Regions from separate parts of the Kluyvera sp. NPDC087067 genome, predicted to be linked through region 2. Evidence: predicted binding sites of a transcription regulator. Region 2 holds the regulator's gene; each other region holds the start of a gene.

The links. Region 2 encodes Fur, which represses iron uptake genes when iron is present. Its sites were predicted from a motif close to ATAATAATGAGAACNACTATCAA; they were not measured.
Region 1: the regulator Fur is predicted to act here: its motif matches at 3,810-3,832, upstream of ACIPDS_RS11935 (siderophore-interacting protein).
Region 3: the regulator Fur is predicted to act here: its motif matches at 3,701-3,723, upstream of sufA (Fe-S cluster assembly scaffold SufA).

Annotation. Positions count from the first base shown of each region.
Region 1 covers NZ_JBIUZS010000004.1:68,421-75,962, reverse strand. Annotated here, with positions in the region: gene ACIPDS_RS11955 (fimbria/pilus outer membrane usher protein) at 1-253, opposite strand, end outside; gene ACIPDS_RS11950 (molecular chaperone) at 280-948, opposite strand; gene ACIPDS_RS11945 (fimbrial protein) at 1,010-1,504, opposite strand; gene ACIPDS_RS11940 (LuxR C-terminal-related transcriptional regulator) at 1,592-2,266, opposite strand; gene ACIPDS_RS11935 (siderophore-interacting protein) at 2,859-3,749, opposite strand; gene iutA (ferric aerobactin receptor IutA) at 3,993-6,206, shown strand; gene ACIPDS_RS11925 ((S)-acetoin forming diacetyl reductase) at 6,263-7,033, opposite strand; gene alsS (acetolactate synthase AlsS) at 7,054-7,542, opposite strand, start outside.
Region 2 covers NZ_JBIUZS010000004.1:391,233-398,774, reverse strand. Annotated here, with positions in the region: gene ybfF (esterase) at 1-318, shown strand, start outside; gene ybfE (LexA regulated protein) at 449-742, shown strand; gene fldA (flavodoxin FldA) at 893-1,423, shown strand; gene fur (ferric iron uptake transcriptional regulator) at 1,717-2,169, shown strand; gene chiQ (ChiQ/YbfN family lipoprotein) at 2,292-2,633, opposite strand; gene chiP (chitoporin) at 2,684-4,090, opposite strand; gene glnS (glutamine--tRNA ligase) at 4,590-6,248, opposite strand; gene ACIPDS_RS13430 (hypothetical protein) at 6,341-6,733, opposite strand; gene nagE (PTS N-acetyl glucosamine transporter subunit IIABC) at 6,836-7,542, opposite strand, start outside.
Region 3 covers NZ_JBIUZS010000001.1:999,103-1,006,644, reverse strand. Annotated here, with positions in the region: gene ACIPDS_RS04835 (LuxR C-terminal-related transcriptional regulator) at 1-143, opposite strand, end outside; gene ACIPDS_RS04830 (biofilm development regulator YmgB/AriR family protein) at 273-539, opposite strand; gene ycgZ (regulatory protein YcgZ) at 670-906, opposite strand; gene ACIPDS_RS04820 (diguanylate phosphodiesterase) at 1,204-2,412, shown strand; gene ACIPDS_RS04815 (MerR family transcriptional regulator) at 2,588-3,358, shown strand; gene sufA (Fe-S cluster assembly scaffold SufA) at 3,764-4,132, shown strand; gene sufB (Fe-S cluster assembly protein SufB) at 4,143-5,630, shown strand; gene sufC (Fe-S cluster assembly ATPase SufC) at 5,697-6,443, shown strand; gene sufD (Fe-S cluster assembly protein SufD) at 6,418-7,542, shown strand, end outside.

The sequences.
Region 1 (7,542 bases), 320 kb from region 2:
ATTGCGCACACAGCGCTTTACCACACGCCTCAAAGGTGATGCTATGCCGACCAATCGACTGGCCATTTATTAGCACATCAACATTCCACGTACCCGCAGACGCCGTTTCAGGATCGCTAAAGGACTGTAGATTTAACTGCTGCTTTTGTTCATCGGTGAGATCCAGTGCATTGGTATCAAAATAGAGATCGGCATGGGCCGCTATCGGTGAACAACCCCAGGTTAGCAGGAGCGCCAGCTTGCTTACTTTCATCTTCAATGTCCGTATCGTCCTGATGTTCAGAAACTCAGCGTGACGGCTGGCGTTAAACCGCCGTAATCATTAATTGCCTGAAGCTCAATACGCCCGTGCGAGGCGGTATGGCCAATCGCATGTGAGGACAAAGGCGCAATATATCCGGGAGCATCAATGCGCAGGCCGTTAACGCGTAACGTCCCGATATTGATGAAATAAGGCGTTGGATTGTGCAATGTGAGGGTTTGCCCATTACCCGAAGCGGTGACCTGCTTTACCGCCTCGGCGGCACCTGTCGCATTCAGCGTTGAGGGGCGCCAAATCATCTTCAGGACGCTCTTCGTCGCAATCAGCATCCGATTACGTTCATTACTGTCTGAGGCAGGAATGGCTTTAATATTCAGCCAAAATAGCGATTCGCGATCGCGCGGCAGGCCATCATTGATTTTGGTCATGCGGATTTGCCAACTGGTATCCGGCATAAGCTTAAATAAAGGAGGGGTCATGACAAATGGCGCTGAAATGTCACTATGTTCACGATTCTCAAGCCACGACTGCACAAGATAAGGGCGACTTTCACCCGTAATACCAATTGTAATGGCCGCCTCTTTGGCGGATTCATTATAAATAACACGAGTAGAACTTAGTGTAATACCTGCCCAGGTCGGATGGGTACAGCAGATAATCAGCAGTAGCGAGCGTAATAATTTCAATTATTGTTCTCCAGAGCGGATTAACCTGAATAATAGGGCTGGTGATCACCAGCCCATAATATTATGGATAAACGATCGTGAAATTAGAGGTGGAGGTAATATCACCGGCTGTTACCTTATCTGCGGTGGATTGCAGTTTGGCAGAAAAATTAAGCGTATTGGCAGCAGTCTTCGATAATGCATAAGAACTGGAAGGGGTATTTGGCAACACCTGTAAATTATTGGCATCAAAAATAGCAATAGCGACATCACTGGCTTTGCCAGTTCCGCTGTCAATCTGGAACAGCTTGCCTTCCGGGTCAGCGCTGCCATCGAAGCGCACGGTCGCACTGTCATACGGGCAGTTTGCCAGCGTTAACTGGAACGAACGCCCCCCTACGGAATCACCTTTGGCCTTAAATGAACTGGCAGCAACGGTTCCAAAATCAACGGTGACATCTGATGCCGAAATGGTGCATGCGGTGTCCGTAATGGTTCCGCTAAAGGTGACAGTACCATCGCTGGCAAAGGCGCTGGCGCTACAAAATAATAATGCGAAGGGAATGACGTGTTTCATTAAGGGTGTCCTTGTAAATAAAACCTCCCTAACCTTCATTATGCAGGTGGAGGTACTGTTGATAAAAATTAATCGTCAATACGCTTACTAGATAATTGAGGAGATTTGCATTATCCGGTGAAGCTCAATAATGTTTTTCACACCTAACTTGGCGTATATCCGTAATCGGTGGGTGTAAACGGTTTTGGTACTAATATAGAGTTCTTCAGCTATCTCCGACGGGCTCATTCCTTGTGCCAGATAATTCATTATCTCAAGTTCTCGCTTAGATAAACGCGAAAACATAGAGTCGCAGCAGCTCACATTCAGGCGCAGGGCTCCGGCAAAACGCGTAAACATTATTGTTGCACGACGCGGTTTCATCATTCCCAATTGCACCAGACTACGTTTTAATCCTGAAATACTTTCATAGCGGTTAACTAATATATCGCACAGATCCATCAGCACCCGAGTTAATGGGCTTTGATAATCAAAGAGCTCATTCACAAAAACCATTACCGTGAATAAAGGATTATCGCGTTTGATCCGATTTAGCATGCTGATAGTTTGAGCCGTAACAATGCCCTGAATATCAACGATAAGAGAACTACATTGGTTAACAGCCAGTAAGTGATTGATATCGTCTTTAAACATAACCTGACGACACTGCACTCCGACTCCCTTATTATTCAGATTTACAGAATCTGATCTAACCTCGGCGAGTAATAGCGTTATAGCCTCACTAAACACAAAGTCATCACTTAAAATCAGTATTAAACTCAATAAGTCACTCCATGATTTAAGAAATCTCAATCAATATTCTGTGAATATTCCTGTCCTGTATCAGCTAGAACTCATGAACAAATTGTAAATAAAATAACCCTATTGTTTCAATTGGGATTAATCTTCAGTCTGTGTAATAAAATTCCTAAAGATAATCATTATTGATTTTCAATAAGGAAAGTTTTCGTTAAACAAACTTAAAGCATCTCAATGTTATAATAAAATGACATTTTATTAACAATTAATTTAAGAACATTAACCTTTTAAATCATAATGTTAGGAATAATCATTTCAGGGGAATTATTTTTTCATGGTAAATTTGATTCCCTTTCATGTTAACAAAATGAGATTTTTTGGTAGATTTGATCCTATGCAACGGATGCGCCCATCACTAAAGGAGTAATGGTTAATAGAAAAACCAACCCTAAAGGGTTAGAAATTTATGGAGTGAGGTCATTAATAGGATTTATAAAGATACGCTCTGGTTTTTCAACGTTCCTCAGAAAAGTTATCCCCAGTCTTAGGAATAGACCGTGCAAAATCCTACGTAGCAGAGAGACAAACAAAGCTCATTAAGAAGTAAATTATGCCGTTAACGAACCCGACCTTTCGCCCAATAAGCCATAAAATTAATGGTGTCCTGATCCACACCGCATTCGGCAATTAAATAACGCCGTAGCCGTTTTACCACCGTCGATTCTGCAGCAACCCAACCATAAAATATATTGCTATCGCTGGTCGCTTTATCCCATAGCAGTTCCCCTTCAGCTTCTTCCCGAACGCTTCCCGCCCCTTTTGTTTCGGCAACCCGGGCTAATTGTTTGACGGTCGAAATAAGCCGTTCACCGTGCCGGGCCGCCTGAGGTTGGCGCGGTAACCAGTGGACTTCGGCAAATTCAAACGCGGTTAAATCTGCGCAGTCGCCCGGCTCAGGGACTTCAAAAAATGCCTGAACTTTTGGCGGATTCACCTGCTCCGCCAGCATCTCAAGAATGCCACGTGCGGCCGGTAGCGCCGTCTCATCGGCAATAATCAGCGCATTTCGCAGCCCTACGGGTGGCGTCCATTCATAGCCGCCGCTATCGGCAGCATGGGCGGCGTTGGGGGCCACCATCTGGAGAGCATCGCCGATGCTGGCATTTATCGCCCATGCCGAAGCGGGGCCTTCGGTGCCGTGACGAACGAATTCCACCGTGACTTCCTGACGGACAGGATCGACGTGGCGCAGCGTGTAGGTGCGGAGAATCGGACGCCGTTCCTTCGGGGTCGCTAAAAAGGTTTGATACCACTCACCTTCCACCGGCAGCGCTGGCGGCGTGCCGTCTTCAGCAGGCAACAACAGCTTTATCCGCTGATCCGGCGAGTCGGATTTCATCTGCGCCACATCCGGCCCGCTGAATACCAGGCTCAGCATTGAGGGAGAAACTTCGCGCTTATGCGCCAGTTGCACATTGAATACCCGATAACCCGGAACATCCGCCATAAGCCTTCCTTTAAAACGCCAACGCAATCATGAGATTTAATCAACTCTACGATCTTAGTGTTGATAATGAGAAATATTATCGTCAATATTCGCGTTATCACAACTGATATAAGCCCATGAAATTATCATGGTTTATACGTTCCCTGGCATTTTTACGCTTCGGGAAATGCAGCCCCGCTGCGTCTTAACTCACTGAACCGCATCTTTAGGCTGATGTTTGTCAGCCCGTGCGCAGGAATGATGATGATGATAACCAAAAAACATACCCTCTGGGCTTTGAACCCGCTGCTGCTCGCCATGATGTCCCCGGCCGTAGCGCAACAAACCGATGATGAATCCATCGTCGTTTCCGCCAGCCGCAACAACCGTACCGTTGCCGAAATGGCGCAAACGACCTGGGTGATTGAAAACGCTGAGCTGGAACAACAGATTCAGGGCGGCAAAGAGCTGAAAGACGCGCTGGCGCAGCTGATCCCCGGTCTTGACGTCAGCAGTCAGAGCCGTACCAACTACGGCATGAACGTCCGTGGTCGGCCGCTCGTGGTGTTGATTGACGGCGTACGCCTCAACTCTTCACGCACCGATAGTCGCCAGTTGGATTCAATCGATCCGTTCAATATTGAACATATTGAAGTCATCTCCGGCGCCACCTCGCTGTACGGCGGCGGCAGTACCGGCGGGCTTATCAATATCGTCACCAAAAAAGGCCAGCCGGAAACGCAGGTTGAGTTTGAAGCCGGAACCAAAAGCGGTTTTAACAGCAGCAAAGATCACGATGAGCGCGTTGCCAGCGCCGTCTCCGGCGGTAACGACCATATCTCCGGGCGGATGTCGGTGGCCTATCAGAAATTCGGCGGCTGGTATGACGGCAACGGCGATGCGACCCTGCTCGATAACACCCAGACCGGGCTGCAATATTCCGATCGTCTGGATGTCATGGGCACCGGCACGCTCAATATTGATGAAACGCAGCAACTTCAATTGGTGACCCAGTACTACAAAAGCCAGGGCGATGACGATTACGGCTTAAATCTGGGAAAAGACTTCTCGGCGCTAACCGGCGCGAGCAAGCCCTACGTCAGCAGCGGCCTGAACTCTGACCGCATTCCCGGCACCGAACGCCATTTGATGAGCTTGCAGTATTCCAATAGCGATTTCCTCGGTCAGGAGCTGGTCGGCCAGGTTTACTATCGCGATGAGTCACTGAAGTTCTACCCGTTCCCCAGCATGAACAAGAACAATGAACTGACCTCGTTCTCTTCATCGCAGCAGGAAACCAATCAGTATGGCGCGAAGCTGACGTTAAACAGCACGCCGCTGGATGGCTGGCAGTTGACCTATGGGCTGGACGCCGATCATGAGCGCTTTACCTCAAATCAAATGTTCTTCGACGTAGACAAAGCCAATGCCTCCGGCGGGCTGAATAACCAGCAGATTTACACCACCGGGCGCTACCCGTCGTACGATATCAGCAACCTGGCGGCCTTCCTGCAGTCGAGCTATGACATCAATGAGATCTTTACCTTAAGCGGCGGCGTGCGCTACCAGTACACCGAGAACAAGGTGGATGATTTCATTGGCTATGCGCAACAGCAGCAGATTGCCGCAGGTACGGTCAACTCGGCCGATGCCATTCCCGGCGGTTCAACCGATTACGACAATTTCCTGTTTAACGCCGGACTGCTGGTTCATCTCACCGAGCGTCAGCAAACCTGGTTTAACTTCTCACAGGGCGTAGAGCTGCCTGACCCGGGTAAATACTACGGGCGCGGCGCGTACGGGAAAGCGGTTAACGGGCATCTGCCGCTGACCAACAGCGTTAACGTCGATGACAGCGCGCTGGAAGGGATTAAGGTGAACTCATACGAGCTGGGCTGGCGCTACACCGGCGACAACCTGCGCACCCAAATTGCCGCCTACTACTCGTTGTCTGACAAGAACGTGCAGGCGAATAAAGATCTGACCATCAGCATCGTTGACGATAAGCGCCGCATTTACGGCGTGGAAGGTGCGGTGGACTACTTTATTCCTGATAGTGACTGGAGCACCGGCGGTAATTTCAACGTCCTGAAAACCGAGTCCAAAGTTGACGGTCAGTGGCAGAAATACGATGTGAAGATCGCCAGTCCTTCAAAAGCGACGGCGTATATCGGCTGGGCACCAGACCCGTGGAGCCTGCGCGTGCAGAGCACCACCTCCTTTAAACTGAGTGACGATGCGGGTAACGAGCTGGATGGCTACACCACCATCGATGTGCTGGGCAGCTATCAGCTTCCGGTAGGGAAACTCAGCTTTAGCGTCGAAAACCTGTTCGACCGTGACTACACCACGGTGTGGGGGCAGCGCGCACCGTTGTATTACAGCCCGGCTTCCGGCCCGGCTTCCGGCCCGGCTTCGTTGTACGACTATAAGGGACGCGGACGGACGTTTGGCTTGAATTACTCAGTGTTATTCTAAAGAAAATGCCCCTGTAGAGATACAGGGGCATTCGCGTTTTTCGCACGTCATCGCGCTTAGTTAAAGACCATCCCACCGTCAATCAGCAAGGACTGGCCTGTCATGTAGTCTGAGTCTGGGCCAGCCAGATAAGATACGCAGGCGGCCACATCTTCCGGCTCGGACAAGCGGCCAAGCGTGATGCGTTTAGCAAAGGTTTCTGTGCCGTAGCCAAGTGGTTTGCCTGCGGCCTCGGATACCTGACGGTCGATTTCGGCCCACATTGGCGTTTTGACGATGCCCGGGCAGTAGGCATTCACGGTGATCCCAAGCGGCGCAAGATCCCGCGCAGCGGTCTGAGTTAAGCCACGAACCGCAAATTTACTGGAGCTGTAGACCGCCAGTTCTGGATTACCGGTATGGCCCGCCTGCGAGCAGGCGTTGATGATCTTGCCACCGTGCCCCTCTTTACGAAACGCGTCAATCGCGGCCTGAATCCCCCAGATCACCCCTTTCACGTTGATGTTATAGACCTTATCGACAATCTCTGGGGTGATCGACTCGATTGGCGTAGAAGGCGCAACACCGGCGTTATTGACGATAACGTTGAAACCGCCCAGCGCGGTGCGGGCTTTCTCGACCGCCGCAAACACCTGCTCACGGTTAGAGACATCAACCTTCACGGCGATGGCCTTGCCACCATTACGGGTGATTTCATCGGCAACGGCGTTTGCCGTCTCCTCGTTATAGTCAGCGATGGCAACGGCAAAGCCATCTTTCACCAGGCGAAGCGCAATCGCTTTACCAATCCCCTGGCCTGAGCCAGTGACGAGAGCTACTTTTTGCATTTCTCTATCCTTATCGTGATTCACAAAATCTGGCTGAGATGGAGCTGGCCCATCAGCAGCGGGTTATCACTGTAGTCGACGGGAATGGCCACCACGGCCGGGCCGTCGACATCCATCGCCGCACGCAGCGTTGGCTCGAGCGCGTCGGCGCTCTCCACGGCAAAACCTTTCGCGCCAAAGGCGTCGGCATAGGCTTTGAAATCAACGGGGCCAAACTCCACGCCGGAAAGACGCTGGTATTTTTTCTCTTCCTGGATAGCCACCATGTTGTAGGCGTTGTCCACCCAGATGATGTGCAGAACGTTGGCATTGAGGCGCACTGCGGTTTCCAGCTCCATGCTCGATTGCAGGAAGCCGCCGTCACCGGACACCGAAACCACCTTGCGGCCTGGGTTGACCAGCCATGCGCCAATCGCCCACGGCAGCGCAACGCCCATGGTCTGCTGACCGTTGGAGATCATCACCTGACGCGCCCGGAAGCTGTAGAGGTAGCGGGCAATCCAGATGTG
Region 2 (7,542 bases):
CGTGAGTTCTTAAATGAAGAAGGCGTGATTCAGTTCCTGTTGAAATCGTTTGTCGACGGCGCGTGGCGCTTTAACGTCCCGGTGCTGTGGGAGCAATACGCCAATATCGTCGGCTGGGAAACCATTCCCGCGTGGGACCACCCTGCTCTGTTTATTCCCGGCGGCAATTCGCCGTACGTCACCGAAGCCTATCGCGACGACTTACTGGCGCAATTCCCGCAGGCCAAAGCGCACGTTATTGCCGGTGCCGGGCATTGGGTTCACGCCGAAAAACCTGACGCGGTACTGCGCGCGATTCGCCGCTACCTCGCAGAGTGATTAAAAATGCAACGACCGCGCGCCAGAATAGCCGCGGTCGTTGGCGTGCGGGTTCCACTGATGTATGATTGCGCGCTGTCTGCATCGGGCGCTGCCCGGTAGCTTGTTTTCCCCGAAGTCACTCAGAACCATGGCAAAAGAACAAACGGACCGTACGACACTAGATTTGTTCGCAAATGAGCGTCGGCCGGGAAGACCAAAAACCAATCCGCTTTCGCGTGACGAACAGCTCCGCATCAACAAGCGCAATCAGTTAAAACGCGACAAGGTTCGCGGGCTGAAGCGCGTTGAGCTAAAGCTGAACGTCGAGGCCGTTGATGCGCTCAACGAACTGGCGACTGCCCGTGATATGAGCCGCAGCGAACTTATCGAAGAAATGTTGATGAGTCAGCTTGCGCTGCTGCACGGACAGGGGAAAGTCTGAAAATCCCCCCAAAACACACTTTCATGTAGCAGAGTGTGCAGTACGGCACGATTGCTGTTTCCGCACCCTTCTCTGTTCTGCTATGATTGCCCTTATCTGTGGGCAATAATCCACCACCATCTCATTAAGTTTCAAGAGGTTATTTTACTCATGGCAATCGTTGGCATCTTCTTCGGTAGCGATACCGGTAATACCGAAAATATCGCAAAAATGATTCAAAAACAGCTTGGCAAAGATGTCGCTGAAGTACACGACATTGCCAAGAGCAGCAAAGAAGACCTGGCGGCCTTCGATATTCTGCTGCTGGGTATCCCAACCTGGTACTACGGCGAAGCACAGTGTGACTGGGATGATTTCTTCCCGACGCTGGAAGAAGTTGATTTCAATGGTAAACTGGTTGCGCTGTTCGGCTGTGGCGACCAGGAAGACTATGCTGAATACTTCTGTGATGCGCTTGGCACCATCCGCGATATTATCGAACCACGCGGTGCGACCATCGTCGGCCATTGGCCTACTGCGGGTTACCACTTCGAAGCGTCTAAAGGCCTTGCCGATGACGATCACTTTGTGGGCCTGGCCATTGATGAAGATCGCCAGCCAGAACTGACCGCTGAGCGCGTTGAGAAGTGGGTTAAGCAGGTGGCAGAAGAACTGCACCTGGATGAAATCAAAAACGCCTGATGCAAATGAGGCGCGATAATATAATCGCGCCTCATTAATAGGTAAAAGCAATCAAATTAATAGCTACATTTTTTTAACTTTTTGCCACATACCTGTACAATATCTTCTGATTTAGCGTTGTTCCATCGCCTGATTTGTCGATGAAGCCTCGTTTTTGAAAGCTTAGCTGACCCGAGTCTTGCTGTTTTCATTTTGCCAGGGGCATTCTATAATGAGACGCATTAATTCGGGTGCATTCTCTGTGAAACTTTCGCTGATGGAAGTTAATCGTTTAGCAACAGGACAGATTCCGCATGACTGACAATAATACCGCACTAAAGAAGGCTGGCCTGAAAGTCACACTTCCACGGTTGAAGATTCTCGAAGTTCTTCAGGAACCTGATAACCACCATGTCAGCGCGGAAGACTTATACAAACGCCTGATCGACATGGGTGAAGAGATTGGCCTCGCCACGGTTTACCGTGTTCTTAACCAATTTGATGATGCTGGCATTGTGACACGCCATAATTTTGAAGGCGGCAAATCCGTTTTCGAACTGACCCAGCAGCATCACCACGATCACCTGATCTGCCTCGACTGCGGCAAGGTTATCGAGTTTAGCGACGATTCCATTGAAGCGCGTCAGCGTGAAATTGCGACCAAGCATGGCATCCGCTTAACTAACCACAGTCTTTATCTTTACGGTCACTGCGCTGAAGGCGATTGCCGCGAAGATGAAAACGCTCACGAAATCATCGAAAAGTAATTTTCTGCTTTCGTAAAAAGCCAGCCATTGCGAGCTGGTTTTTTTTTGCCTGTCGTTAGGCTGGCGCCATAAAAAAACCGCTGCAAGCAGCGGTTTTTTCAGTTATCAGCGTTCGGTTTATTTTATTTTTGTGGCGTATTATTGCTGCGAATTTCCTGCCAGATTTTATCACAACGGGCAGCAACCGCCTGATCGTTACCCGTTTTGCGGGCCTGAATGCACTGCTGATAATCCAGCACGCGCACGCTTTCCTGATTGGCAAATTGTTCGTGCTTCTTATCCTGACGCAGGACGTTCAGCACGCTCTGACAGGCTTCAATTTTATCGGGATTCCCCTGCGCGGTGTTAATACAGGCGCTGTAGGCATCCTTGAGTTTGCTATCTTCTTTCGGTGCCGGTGAAGTTGACTGCCCGCAGGCGGTCAGGCCGGTAGCCATTAAGGCGACAATAATCAGTTTTTTCATACGACGGGCCTCTTAGCAGCGGCAGAGGTTTCCCCCTGCCGCATCCTGCATCAGAAAATAGTGAACGGTGCGATCATCATGAATTTCACGTCGCGCTCATCCTGGAAGATGTTGCCGTAACCACCGCCCCAGCTTGGGATATCGGAGTGGTTGTCGTATTGCGTGAAGTGCAGTTTGAACAATGTCCCCTTCGCACGACCTTCCTGAACGGTGTACATCATGTCGAGGCTGTACGCAGACTCTTTGATGGTGTTGTTCTTGTCGTAGTAGGCATCTGGGTTGATCTGCCAGGTCGCTGGTTTCGCATCCCATGCATAGACGTAAGACGCACCGATGGCCCAGCCTGGGAGGTTCCAGTTTTTCAGGTCATACATGGAACCGAAGAACACTGCCTTTTCGCCGTTGGCGTTAAAGTCAGAACGGTTATCCCACCAGATATCCAGACGACCGTTTGAAGACGCGTAGGTCGGGGTCATACGCTGCAGGAAGTAGCCCTGCTGACCATCCGCTTTCACCCACGTCCCTTCCAGACGGAAGTCGAAAACTTCGTTGAGCTTATAGCCAAAGGTTAATGCTTGCAGCCATGCGGTGCCGTCGTAAATATCGTTCACGCCGCCGTCGCTGACTTTGTCGCGCGTTCCGTAGAACTGGTAGCTGGTGGTCAGCGGGCCGCCAGGGATATCAAACTTGTAGCTCCCTTTCGCGAAGTACTGATCCACATAGCCTTCTGCCTGACCAAATGCCGCTTCCAGCACCAGGTCATTTTTAAAATCATATTTCGCACCGATGGAGTGCAGGTAATCGACCTTGGTCTTCTTATCGTTTTGATAGAAGTTATCCATCTCCAGATGCCATGGCGCCTTGTACTCATTGGTCCACATGTAGGAGAAGCTCAGCGCGCCATTATCGCCATAGTCAAAGTTTGCCCCGGCTTCAGCACCCTGATAGGTACCTGGCATAAAGCTCCAGTGTGGCGCCAGCAGCGTCTGACCGGTTGGCTGAATATAACCCGCGCGTGCCCAGGTTGGGCCGAGTTTAAATTTCGCGGCCGCTTTATACAGGCTGATACCGCTCTTATCACCGCTGTAATCTTCGCTATAGCCTTTATTTTTTGAGGAGAATGCGATTTCGTTCGGGTGGCCGCTTTCCGCGCTTTCGTTCATTTCAATCGCGGTAAACGCAGCAATATCAATACCGAACATATCGGCAGCATAACCAGACTGGAAGTCGAGGTTGGCGTTCCAGGTAGAATGCGAGAGGTTGGTTTTATATTTGTCGTGATCGGTGACATCTTTACGGTCACGTTCACGCTGCCAGTAATAGATACCGCCGGTTAATGTGGAGTCGTCGATAAAGCCTTCTGCTTTCGCATCTGGAGCGACTGCAAAGCCTGACAGTGCTGTCACACCGGCGATAGCCAGCGCCAGCGTACTACGTTTGCCACTAAACGTACGCATAGTTATATCCTCTTTGACTTTTAAAATGCCGCTGCAAAGCAGAGGCAAAAAATAAAAACTTTAAAAAAAATGAACTTCTTAAAAAAGTGTTTCGCTACACCGATAGACTATTTTTCGCGACGCGAATTATCAATCCTTTTCCGCAATGAAAGTGCAGGATTATGACAAGGCGCACATATTTGATTTCAATGTGTAACGGAATGCGTTGTTAACATTTATCTCCGTCAACCCTTACAGGGCCTGGAAGAAATGTTAATGAGACCGTTTACATCGGGAAAGATAAAACAAGAGTGTGACAAATTAAGAATGTCTTAGAGGCAGGAAATTCATATTAATTCGCTACGCGAATCTAGGGCGGTTCTGACAGCAAAAAAAACACCGCCGAAGCGGTGCCTTAAAGTTGCTACTGTGGACACGTAAACTTTGTAGTGCCTGATAGGCGAAGCGCCATCAGGCAGATTGCCGGATGGCGGCGTTGCCTTATCCGGCCTACAAGAATTTAGCCGACCCAGGTGTCACGCAGACCAACGGTGCGGTTAAACACCAGCTTCTCAGCGGTGCTGTAGCGGCTATCGAGGCAGAAGTAACCCTCACGCTCGAACTGGAACGCTTTACCGGCTTCAGCGGCCTGTAGAGACGGCTCAGCATAGCCCTGCTTGATAACCAGTGATTCTGGGTTCATCACGGTCAGGAAGTCTTCTGCTGCACCCGGGTTTGGCACGCTGAACAGACGGTCGTACAGGCGAATTTCCACCGGCAGCGCATGTGCCGCACTGACCCAATGAATCACACCCTTCACTTTACGGCCGTCGGCCGGATCTTTGCTCAGGGTATCGGCGTCATAGGTACAGAAGATGGTGGTGATATTGCCTTCGGCATCTTTCTCCACACGCTCTGCTTTCACCACGTAGGCGTTACGCAGACGTACTTCTTTGCCCATTACCAGACGCTTGTACTGCTTGTTCGCTTCTTCGCGGAAATCTGCACGGTCGATCCAGATCTCAGCGCTGAATGGCACGTCACGGCTACCCATTTCCGGTTTGTTCGGATGGTTAGGCATAGTAACCAGTTCGCTTTCGCCCTGCGGGTAGTTTTCGATAACCAGTTTAACCGGATCGATTACCGCCATCGCACGCGGTGCGTTTTCGTTGAGATCTTCACGAATGCAGGATTCCAGAGAAGCGATCTCAATGGTGTTGTCCTGCTTGGTCACGCCGATGCGTTTGCAGAACTCACGAATGGCCGCGGCGGTATAGCCACGACGACGCAGACCAGAGATGGTCGGCATACGCGGATCGTCCCAACCTTCTACGTGTTTTTCCATCACCAGCTGATTGAGCTTACGCTTGGACATCACGGTGTATTCCAGATTCAGGCGCGAGAACTCATACTGGCGCGGGTGAACCGGAATGGTGATGTTATCGAGCACCCAGTCGTACAGACGACGGTTGTCCTGGAATTCCAGCGTACACAGGGAGTGCGTAATGCCTTCCAGCGCATCGCTGATGCAGTGGGTGAAGTCGTACATCGGGTAGATGCACCACTTGGTGCCGGTCTGGTGGTGATCGGCAAATTTAATACGGTACAGCACCGGATCGCGCATCACGATAAACGGCGAAGCCATATCGATTTTAGCGCGCAGACAGGCAGTACCTTCCGCAAAGCCGCCGGTACGCATTTTTTCAAACAGCGCCAGGTTCTCTTCTACGCTGCGATCGCGGTACGGGCTGTTTTTACCCGGTGCGGTCAGCGAGCCGCGATATTCGCGGATCTGCTCTGGCGTCAGCTCATCGACGTACGCCAGGCCTTTGTTGATAAGCTCTACCGCATAGGCATGCAGCTGATCGAAGTAATCAGAGGAGTAGCGAACGTTGCCAGACCAGTGAAAACCTAACCATTCGACGTCGTTTTTGATGGACTCAACGTATTCGATGTCTTCTTTTACCGGGTTGGTGTCATCGAAACGCAGGTTGCACTGGCCCTGGTAGTCTTGCGCGATACCGAAGTTCAGGCAGATAGATTTCGCGTGGCCGATGTGCAGATAGCCATTCGGCTCTGGCGGAAAACGGGTATGCACCGTGTTGTGCTTACCGGTAGCCAGATCTTCATCAATGATCTGACGAATAAAGTTAGTCGGGCGGGCTTCAGCCTCACTCATCGTAGATTCCTCAAAGCGTAAACAACGTATAACGGAACATGATCTTATAAGCTGGCAACGGAAACAACCTTTAGTTAAACAAATTCGCGCGTTTATTTGGCAAACTCATTGCAGATCGTCGGGGATGCGCTGCGCTGCAAAATGATGGGCTTATCAAGCATCTGGGGAGTACCTTTGGCAGCGGAAAAACCTGGCGCATTGATGCACCACTGCCAGTGATAAAAAACCATCCCATGAATAAAGAAAGCCAGCGGCGACCATTCAGACTTTCGCGCAACAGCAATATGCCCCTGTTCATCAGCAACAAATTTCTCTTCCGAGGGAAGTCCATGGCTTGTAAACGTGACAAATTGCATTACTGCTGTGGGTATCGGCTCTCCCTGCGGGTCGCGGACATCAACTTCAAGATGGGGCCGGGTCGTCGCATAGCGAGGAATACAGCCGGTTAAAATTAATAGAATAAATGCCACACCAACGATTCTCATCGCGCCTCCATGCGTTTAGGCCGTAATAATAACTGCAAACACATAAAAAAAAGCGGCGCAGGTTTCGCTGCGCCGCTATGGCATAAACTCTACTCAGGAGCTTTACTTGCCTTTAATCTCATACAGCGGTGTTTGACCGGCAACCACGTGGCCTTCGGCTTTAATCACCAGCGCGCCGAAATCATCGCTGTTGCTGCAAACGACCGGACTGATCATCGAGCGCGCGTTAGCGTTGAGGAAATCCAGATCCATTTCCAGGATTGGCTGACCGGCAACCACTTCAGCGCCCTCTTCAACCAGGCGTTTAAAGCCTTTACCATCCAGCGCGACGGTATCGATACCCATGTGGACAACGATTTCCGCGCCTTTAGTGGTTTCAAGGCAGAATGCGTGATTGGTGTTGAAGATTTTGACAATCGTTCCCGCGGCTGGAGAAACGACGGTTTTATCCGTTGGTTTCACCGCCACACCGTCGCCGACCGCTTTGCTGGCGAAGGCTTCATCAGGAACCTGCTCAAGCGCCACCACGTCACCGGTAATCGGTGAAACCAGCGTTTCAACGGTCGCGGCATTCGCTACGGCCTGTGGTTTTGCCGCGCTTGCCGCAACCGGCGCGCTTTCTGCTGCTGCGGCGGCAACCGGGCCACGCGCAACCACTTTCTTCATTTCGTCACCGATAGATTCGGCTTTCGCACCCACAATGACCTGAATGGTTTGTTTGTTCAGTTTCACCACGCCGGAAGCGCCCAGACGTTTACACATCGCATCGCTTACCTTCGCGGAATCGCCAACGGTCAGACGCAGACGGG
Region 3 (7,542 bases), on a different contig from region 2:
ATGTTGTATTGGTCAATGGTAAAAAAAACCAAACGAATATCTGGATCGACTGCGCGTGATTTATGGATGGTTCTTTCGAGTCCTAATTGAAGGAAACTATCATCAATCCAGAAATCAATATTTCCAGTGCGTACTGGTAGCATAACAGTTTACCTTCTTTAAGACTTATGAGTACACTCGGGGCGGGTGGCTAAGATGCTAATAGCACCGTGAGTTTCCCGGTCTTTTAATACCCTGACAAGGGCAGGGTGTGTGCATGTGTAGCTGCGTGATTAAATATCGTCAACGGTATGGTTGACAACAATTTCAAGGGTGTTACGGACGACATGCGCCATACCAATATCATCAGTACACTCTAAAGTATGAATTAAGTTTGAAATGATACTTTTATTATTAATATGTTGTCCGTCACTGATCATTGATTTGATCGCCAGATCCAATACCTGTGATTCTTCTTCGAGTCGGTCACCCGCCGATTGAAAATATGCATTTAATGATTTATCGGCAAGAAAAGAATTAAAGTTGGATTGCTGTGGCATTTTAAACCTCGATGGAAAACATTTGTTAGTGAAATTATATTGCCGGTGTTAGCGGCCCCAAAGGAACAACAAGACTTGTAGGGTCTATATGTTCAGAATCATCTGTAAGCAAAAATAGAATCTAAAACTTTCAGTCAAACAGCATGCTGATGAGCTGGTTATAGTGATGCTCTTCTTCTTTATCAGAAGCGCGCTCTAGTCGTTTGAGCAATTTGGTACACAGGGCCTTACGATTAAGATTTCTGCCATCCATGAGGATCTCTTTAACAATTTCCCCCAGCGTCTCCTGCTGTGTCGGCTGTTCAACTTTTGCAAAGTAACGAGTAATGGCATTTGCGGAATCTGGTACTGAAATATTCTGCTGCATGATCGCTCCGGTGTCTCAGTTAACTGTAAAATTGAAGTTAACTAAAACTAGCAAACTTGTACGCAAAACGTGTACAAAAATGCCTTTTATTTTTTAGCAAAAAATGCTAACTCTTTAAAATCAGTTAGTTGGAGTTGTACATGCTTTCTGTAACATGTACATAGTTGGGATGTGAATTCCGGGAGGTAAGAGCAAATCTGTGAAGTGATAAATATTTGTTAAAATAGTAACTTATCATGCGAAGTAATAAATGTTTTCTGTTACTGTAGGCGCTCAACAACCTGCTTTGGATTAAAAATGCTCACAACCATCATCTACCGTAGTCGTCTGTGTAACAGTGTTGCATTCAAGGAAATTGAAAGCATGGTTGCTAAAGCGAATAAAAACAATGAACTAAAAAATGTAACCGGCATTCTATTGTTCAACGGTATTCATTTTTTTCAGTTACTTGAAGGCCCTGAAAAGATTGTTAAAGAAATTTATAGCGCTATCTGTGAGGATGAGCGTCATTACAATGTCGTTGAACTCCTTTGTGATTACGCCCCTGCGCGACACTTTGGCAAAACGGGTATGGAATTGTTCGATCTGCGGGAATATTCAGAAGAGAAAGTCCTGCAAGCCGTTCTGAATCAAGGTACAACCAGATATCAGCTGACTTATAACGACCGAGCGCTTCAGTTCTTTCGTTCATTCGTGATGGGCACCTATAACGCCAACTATTTCGAAATTCCGCCGGCAGAATCCTGGCTTTTTGTTAAAGATGAGTCTTCGGTCTCGCTTTCTCAGCCGCATGGCGAGTGTACTTTTGCGTTTCAACCGATTATTGATCCTCTGGCAGGAGAGGTCATCGCGTATGAGGCATTGGTGAGAACCCTGAGTGGGCGCTCTCCTGAAGAATTTTTCAGTGCCTTTGAAGGCGATTGTGTATATAAGGCCGATTTGGAGAGTAAGCGAACCGCTTTTGAAATGGCACGCATGTTGCCGTTGAAAAATAAGCTTTTATCGATAAATTTGATGCCAATGACGCTGGTTAAAATTCCTGGCGCGGTTGATATTTTATTGAAAGACCTTGCCGCAAACCAGATTGTCCCTGAACAGGTGATCGTAGAATTTACTGAAAATGCCGTCATATCGAATTTTGATGAATTTTCTGCGGCCGTTAAAGCATTAAAGTATGCCGGAATTAACGTCGCGATCGACCATTTTGGTGCTGGCGGCGGCGGACTCCTGTTACTGTCTCGATTCCAGCCAGATAGAATTAAGATTAATCGCGATCTGATTGAAAATATTCATAAAAGTGGCCCGCAACAATCCATTCTACTGTCCATTATTCAGTGCTGCCGACTGCTGGAAATTCAGATTTCGGTTGTTGGGGTAGAAAAAATAGAGGAGTGGATGTGGCTAGAATCCGCGGGTATCGAATATTTCCAGGGTAATCTTTTTGCCCCAGCCTCTCTAAATGGGTTACCTGCGATTGCCTGGCCGGAGAAAAAAACTCCCTTCTAAACAACGCATTGGTAATTTATTTATGAATAATATGATCTAAGTGACAACCTATGCTGGCGTAATTTCTCCTATTTTTGTTAGTATCAATATTTACCTTGTATAATTATGATTGAGTTGTACAGCCATCGAGGCTGGATCAATCTGCAAGAGAAGTATGGCTACAGAAGGAGTAAATATGGCTTTTTACAGCATAGGAGATGTTGCAGAACGTTGCGGTATAAACCCAGTTACCCTTCGTGCGTGGCAGAGACGGTACGGCTTACTGAAGCCTCAACGCAGTGAGGGCGGTCATCGACAGTTTGATGAAGAAGACATACTGCGTATTGAGGAAATTAAAAACTGGATTAAGCAAGGCACGCCCGTTAGCAAGGTTAAAGCGCTGCTGGAAACACCGACCATTGCGCAAACCAATGAAAAAGGGAGATGGCTCGTCTGGCAGGAAGAGCTACTTCTGGTGCTCAGACAGGTTTCTCCTTCAAAATTGCGGGCAAAAGTACAATCCCTGACCAGAGAATGTACCGTCGATGAACTGATCGATCACATATTGTTCCCGGTGCGCCAGCGATTAAAGCTAGATCAAAACACCTCTAATATTATGTGCAGTTTTCTGGACGGTGTGCTGATTGAGCATGTCTCAATGTGCTTGTATGAATCGCGGCGCAAACCGGGCAGAGATGCGTTACTCATTGCCTGGGAGGTTGAGGATAGGGCGCGTCTATGGCTAGAAGCTTGGCGCCTGTCGCAAGCATCCTGGCATATCACGGTCTTGCCAGAACCGGTGGCCTCGCCTCGCCCAGAGTTTTTCCCAGGACAAATCTTGTTTGTCTGGACAGGCAGCGTGTTAACGAGAAGACAGCAGGAACTATTACAGCACTGGCGTGAACAGGGCTATTCGGTAAACGCGCATCAGCCTCTGGATGAGTTAACCGAATTTATGAAAGAATAAATCCTGGCCATCGATTTGTGATGGCCAGAATAAAAAGCTGCCAGGCATTTTCCCGCAGTAAGAGACGGCGTGTGCCCGCTACAGAGATGTCTTTTACCTTTTCATAATGCCTTGACGGGCTAAATCAACAGAAAGCACCAAAACCAATCAAATAAATAGGCATTATCTATACATCTTTTGCGCTACCGCGCTCATCACCTATCAATCAAAGCAAATCCATTATTTTTCAAAGCATTGCATAAATAGATCTATATCAATCACCCCAGACAGCAGGGTCTATGCTTATAAAAAGACCCCGTGGCAAAGATAAGCGCGGAATACCCCCACCCGGCAGGGGTTGAAGTGATAATCATTATCACTAACATGGTGTTAACGCTTATGTAGCTTCATTGATGAGGTAGACCTATGGAATTGCATTCTGGAACCTTTGACCCTAATGACGCAGCCTGGCACGGCGTCACGCTGACGCCTTCCGCAGCGGCGCATATCCGGGCGCTGGTAAAACAGCAGCCGGGGATTCAAGGCGTAAGGCTTGGCGTAAAACAAACCGGCTGTGCAGGGTTTGGTTACGTGCTGGACGCGGTCAGCGAGCCGGATAAAGACGATCTGTTGTTTGAATCCGACGGCGCGAAGCTGTGGGTGCCTTTACGCGCGATGCCGTTTATCGACGGTACCGAAGTGGACTACGTGCGCGAAGGCTTGAACCAGCTGTTCAAATATCATAACCCGAAGGCGCAGAACGAATGTGGCTGCGGCGAAAGTTTCGGGATATAGGCGGTACATAATGACGCGCAATACTGAAGCAACTGACGATGTCCAGACGTGGGCGGGCGGCCCGCTCAATTATAAAGAAGGGTTCTTTACCCAACTTAAAACAGATGAACTGGCGCAAGGCATCAACGAAGAGGTGGTGCGGGCAATCTCTGCTCGTCGTAACGAGCCCGAATGGATGCTGGAATTCCGCCTCAAGGCTTATCGTGCCTGGATTTTAATGGAAGAACCGCACTGGTTAAAAGCGCACTATGAGGGGCTTAACTACCAGGATTACAGCTATTACTCCGCGCCATCGTGCGGTAACTGTGATGATAGCTGTGCCTCTGAGCCCGGCGCACAGCAGCAAACCGGCACGGCCAGTTTTTTAACCGACGAAGTTGAAGCGGCGTTTAACCAGCTTGGCGTACCGGTGCGTGAAGGCCGGGAAGTGGCGGTTGACGCTATTTTTGACTCCGTTTCAGTCGCTACCACCTACCGGGAAAAATTGGCGGAACAGGGCATTATTTTCTGCTCCTTTGGTGAAGCCATTCATGACCATGCTGAACTGGTAAAACGCTATCTCGGCACGGTTGTGCCGGAAAACGATAACTTCTTTGCCGCGTTAAACGCCGCAGTGGCATCGGACGGAACCTTTATCTATATCCCGAAAGGTGTGCGTTGTCCGATGGAGCTGTCGACCTATTTTCGTATCAATGCGGAAAAAACCGGCCAGTTTGAACGCACAATCCTGATAGCGGATGAAGGCAGCTATGTCAGCTATATCGAAGGCTGCTCGGCGCCGGTACGCGACAGCTATCAACTGCATGCGGCGGTCGTCGAGGTGATCATCCATAAGGATGCGGAGGTGAAATATTCCACCGTGCAGAACTGGTTCCCCGGCGACAACAACAGCGGCGGGATCCTGAATTTCGTCACTAAACGCGCGCTGTGCGAAGGTGAAAACAGCAAAATGTCGTGGACGCAATCGGAAACCGGTTCAGCCATCACCTGGAAATACCCAAGCTGTATCCTGCGCGGCGATAACTCCGTAGGTGAGTTCTTCTCGGTGGCGCTGACTAGCGGTCATCAGCAGGCGGATACCGGCACCAAGATGATCCACATCGGTAAGAACACCCGATCAACCATTATCTCGAAGGGGATCTCTGCCGGTCACAGCCAGAACAGCTATCGCGGATTAGTCAAAATCATGCCAACGGCGACCAATGCGCGCAACTTTACCCAGTGTGACTCCATGCTGATTGGGCCGGACTGTGGAGCCCACACGTTCCCCTACGTCGAATGCCGGAACAATAGCGCCCAGCTGGAACATGAAGCGACAACCTCACGCATTGGCGAGGATCAGCTGTTTTACTGCCTGCAACGGGGCATCAGCGAAGACGATGCCATCTCGATGATCGTCAACGGATTTTGTAAGGACGTTTTCTCTGAGTTGCCGCTGGAGTTCGCCGTGGAAGCGCAAAAACTGCTGGCTATTAGCCTTGAACACAGCGTCGGTTAAGAGCCTATCCCATCAGGCTATTTTATTCGCCTGTTGGGACAGGCTCTAAAGATTAAGGGATAAGTTATGTTGAGTATCAAAGATTTGCAGGTCTCGGTTGATGATAAAGCGATTCTGCGGGGCGTCAGCCTTGAGGTGCGCCCTGGCGAAGTTCACGCCATCATGGGCCCAAACGGTTCGGGGAAAAGTACGCTCTCAGCCACGCTTGCCGGACGTGAAGACTATACCGTGACCGGCGGCGAAGTTCGCTTTAACAATAATGATCTGTTGGCCATGTCACCGGAAGAACGCGCCGGTGAAGGCATTTTTATGGCGTTTCAGTATCCGGTTGAGATCCCGGGCGTCAGCAATCAGTTCTTCCTGCAAACCGCGCTGAATGCGGTGCGCGGGCATCGTGGACAGGAGCCGCTGGATCGTTTTGATTTTCAGGATCTGATGGAAGAGAAAATCGATCTGTTGAAAATGCCCGCCGATCTGCTTACCCGCTCGGTGAACGTCGGTTTCTCTGGCGGGGAGAAAAAGCGCAACGATATTCTACAGATGGCGGTGCTTGAGCCATCACTGTGCATTCTGGACGAAACGGATTCCGGGCTGGATATCGATGCTCTCAAAGTGGTTTCCGACGGTGTTAACTCCCTGCGTGACGGTAAGCGTGCATTTATTATCGTCACCCACTATCAACGTATTCTCGACTATATCAAACCGGATGTGGTGCACGTGCTTTATCAGGGGCGCATCGTGAAATCGGGTGACTTTACGTTGGTGAAGCAACTGGAGGAGCAGGGCTATGGCTGGCTTAGCGAACAACAGTAGCGCATTACAACAGTGGCATGCGCTGTTCCAGGCGCGCGGCGGACAGACTTCGCCACAGGCACAGCAGCACCTGCAGCAGGTGCAACGGTTGGGGCTGCCGTCGCGTAAAGATGAGGACTGGAAATACACCTCGCTCGATAAACTGCTGGCGAGCACTTTCGTGGCGCCTGCTTTACCGGCATTAACGGCGGCGGAACGCGACGCCCATGCGCTCGCGCTGGATGCCTGGCGGCTGGTGTTCGTTGACGGACATTTTGAGCCCGGCTTAAGCGACTCTCTCACGGGCAGCGGTTTTGAGGTGACGGTAGATAACCAGCGGCAATCGCTGCCGGAAGCGGTTCACGGTGAGGTATTTTTGCATCTGACGGAAAGCCTGGCGACTAACGTCACGCGCATTCAGGTTCGACGTAACCAACATCCGGCAAAACCCTTGCTGCTGTTACACATTACCCGGGGGCTGGAAAGCGATGAAATGAACACCGCGCACTATCGCCACCATCTGCATATGGAAGAAGGGGCGCAGGCAACGGTGATTGAGCAGTATGTCAGCCTTAATGAATCACGCCACTTCACCGGCGCGCGGTTGACGGCGGAGCTTGCGGATAACGCCCAGCTTCATCACCTCAAGCTGGGGTTTGAAAATGCGCACAGCTATCACTTTGCCCATAACGACCTCAGACTGGGGCGCGATGCTGCGGCGTTCAGCCACAGCTTCTTGCTGGGCGCAGCGGTGACGCGTCATCACACCAGCACACAGTTAAATGGTGAAAACAGCACCTTAAGGGTTAACAGCCTGTCGATGCCGATTAACACGGAAGTGTGCGACACCCGCACCTGGCTTGAGCACAACCAAGGCTACTGCAATAGTCGTCAACTGCATAAAACGATCGTCAGTGACAAAGGGCGCGCGGTATTTAACGGCGTGATTACCGTCGCGCCGAATGCCGTTAAAACCGATGGGCAGATGACCAACAATAATCTGCTGCTGGGCCGCCTGGCGGAAGTGGACACGAAACCGCAGCTGGAAATTTATGCGGATGACGTGAAATGCAGCCACGGAGCCACGGTCGGTCGGATTGACGATGAACAACTCTTTTAT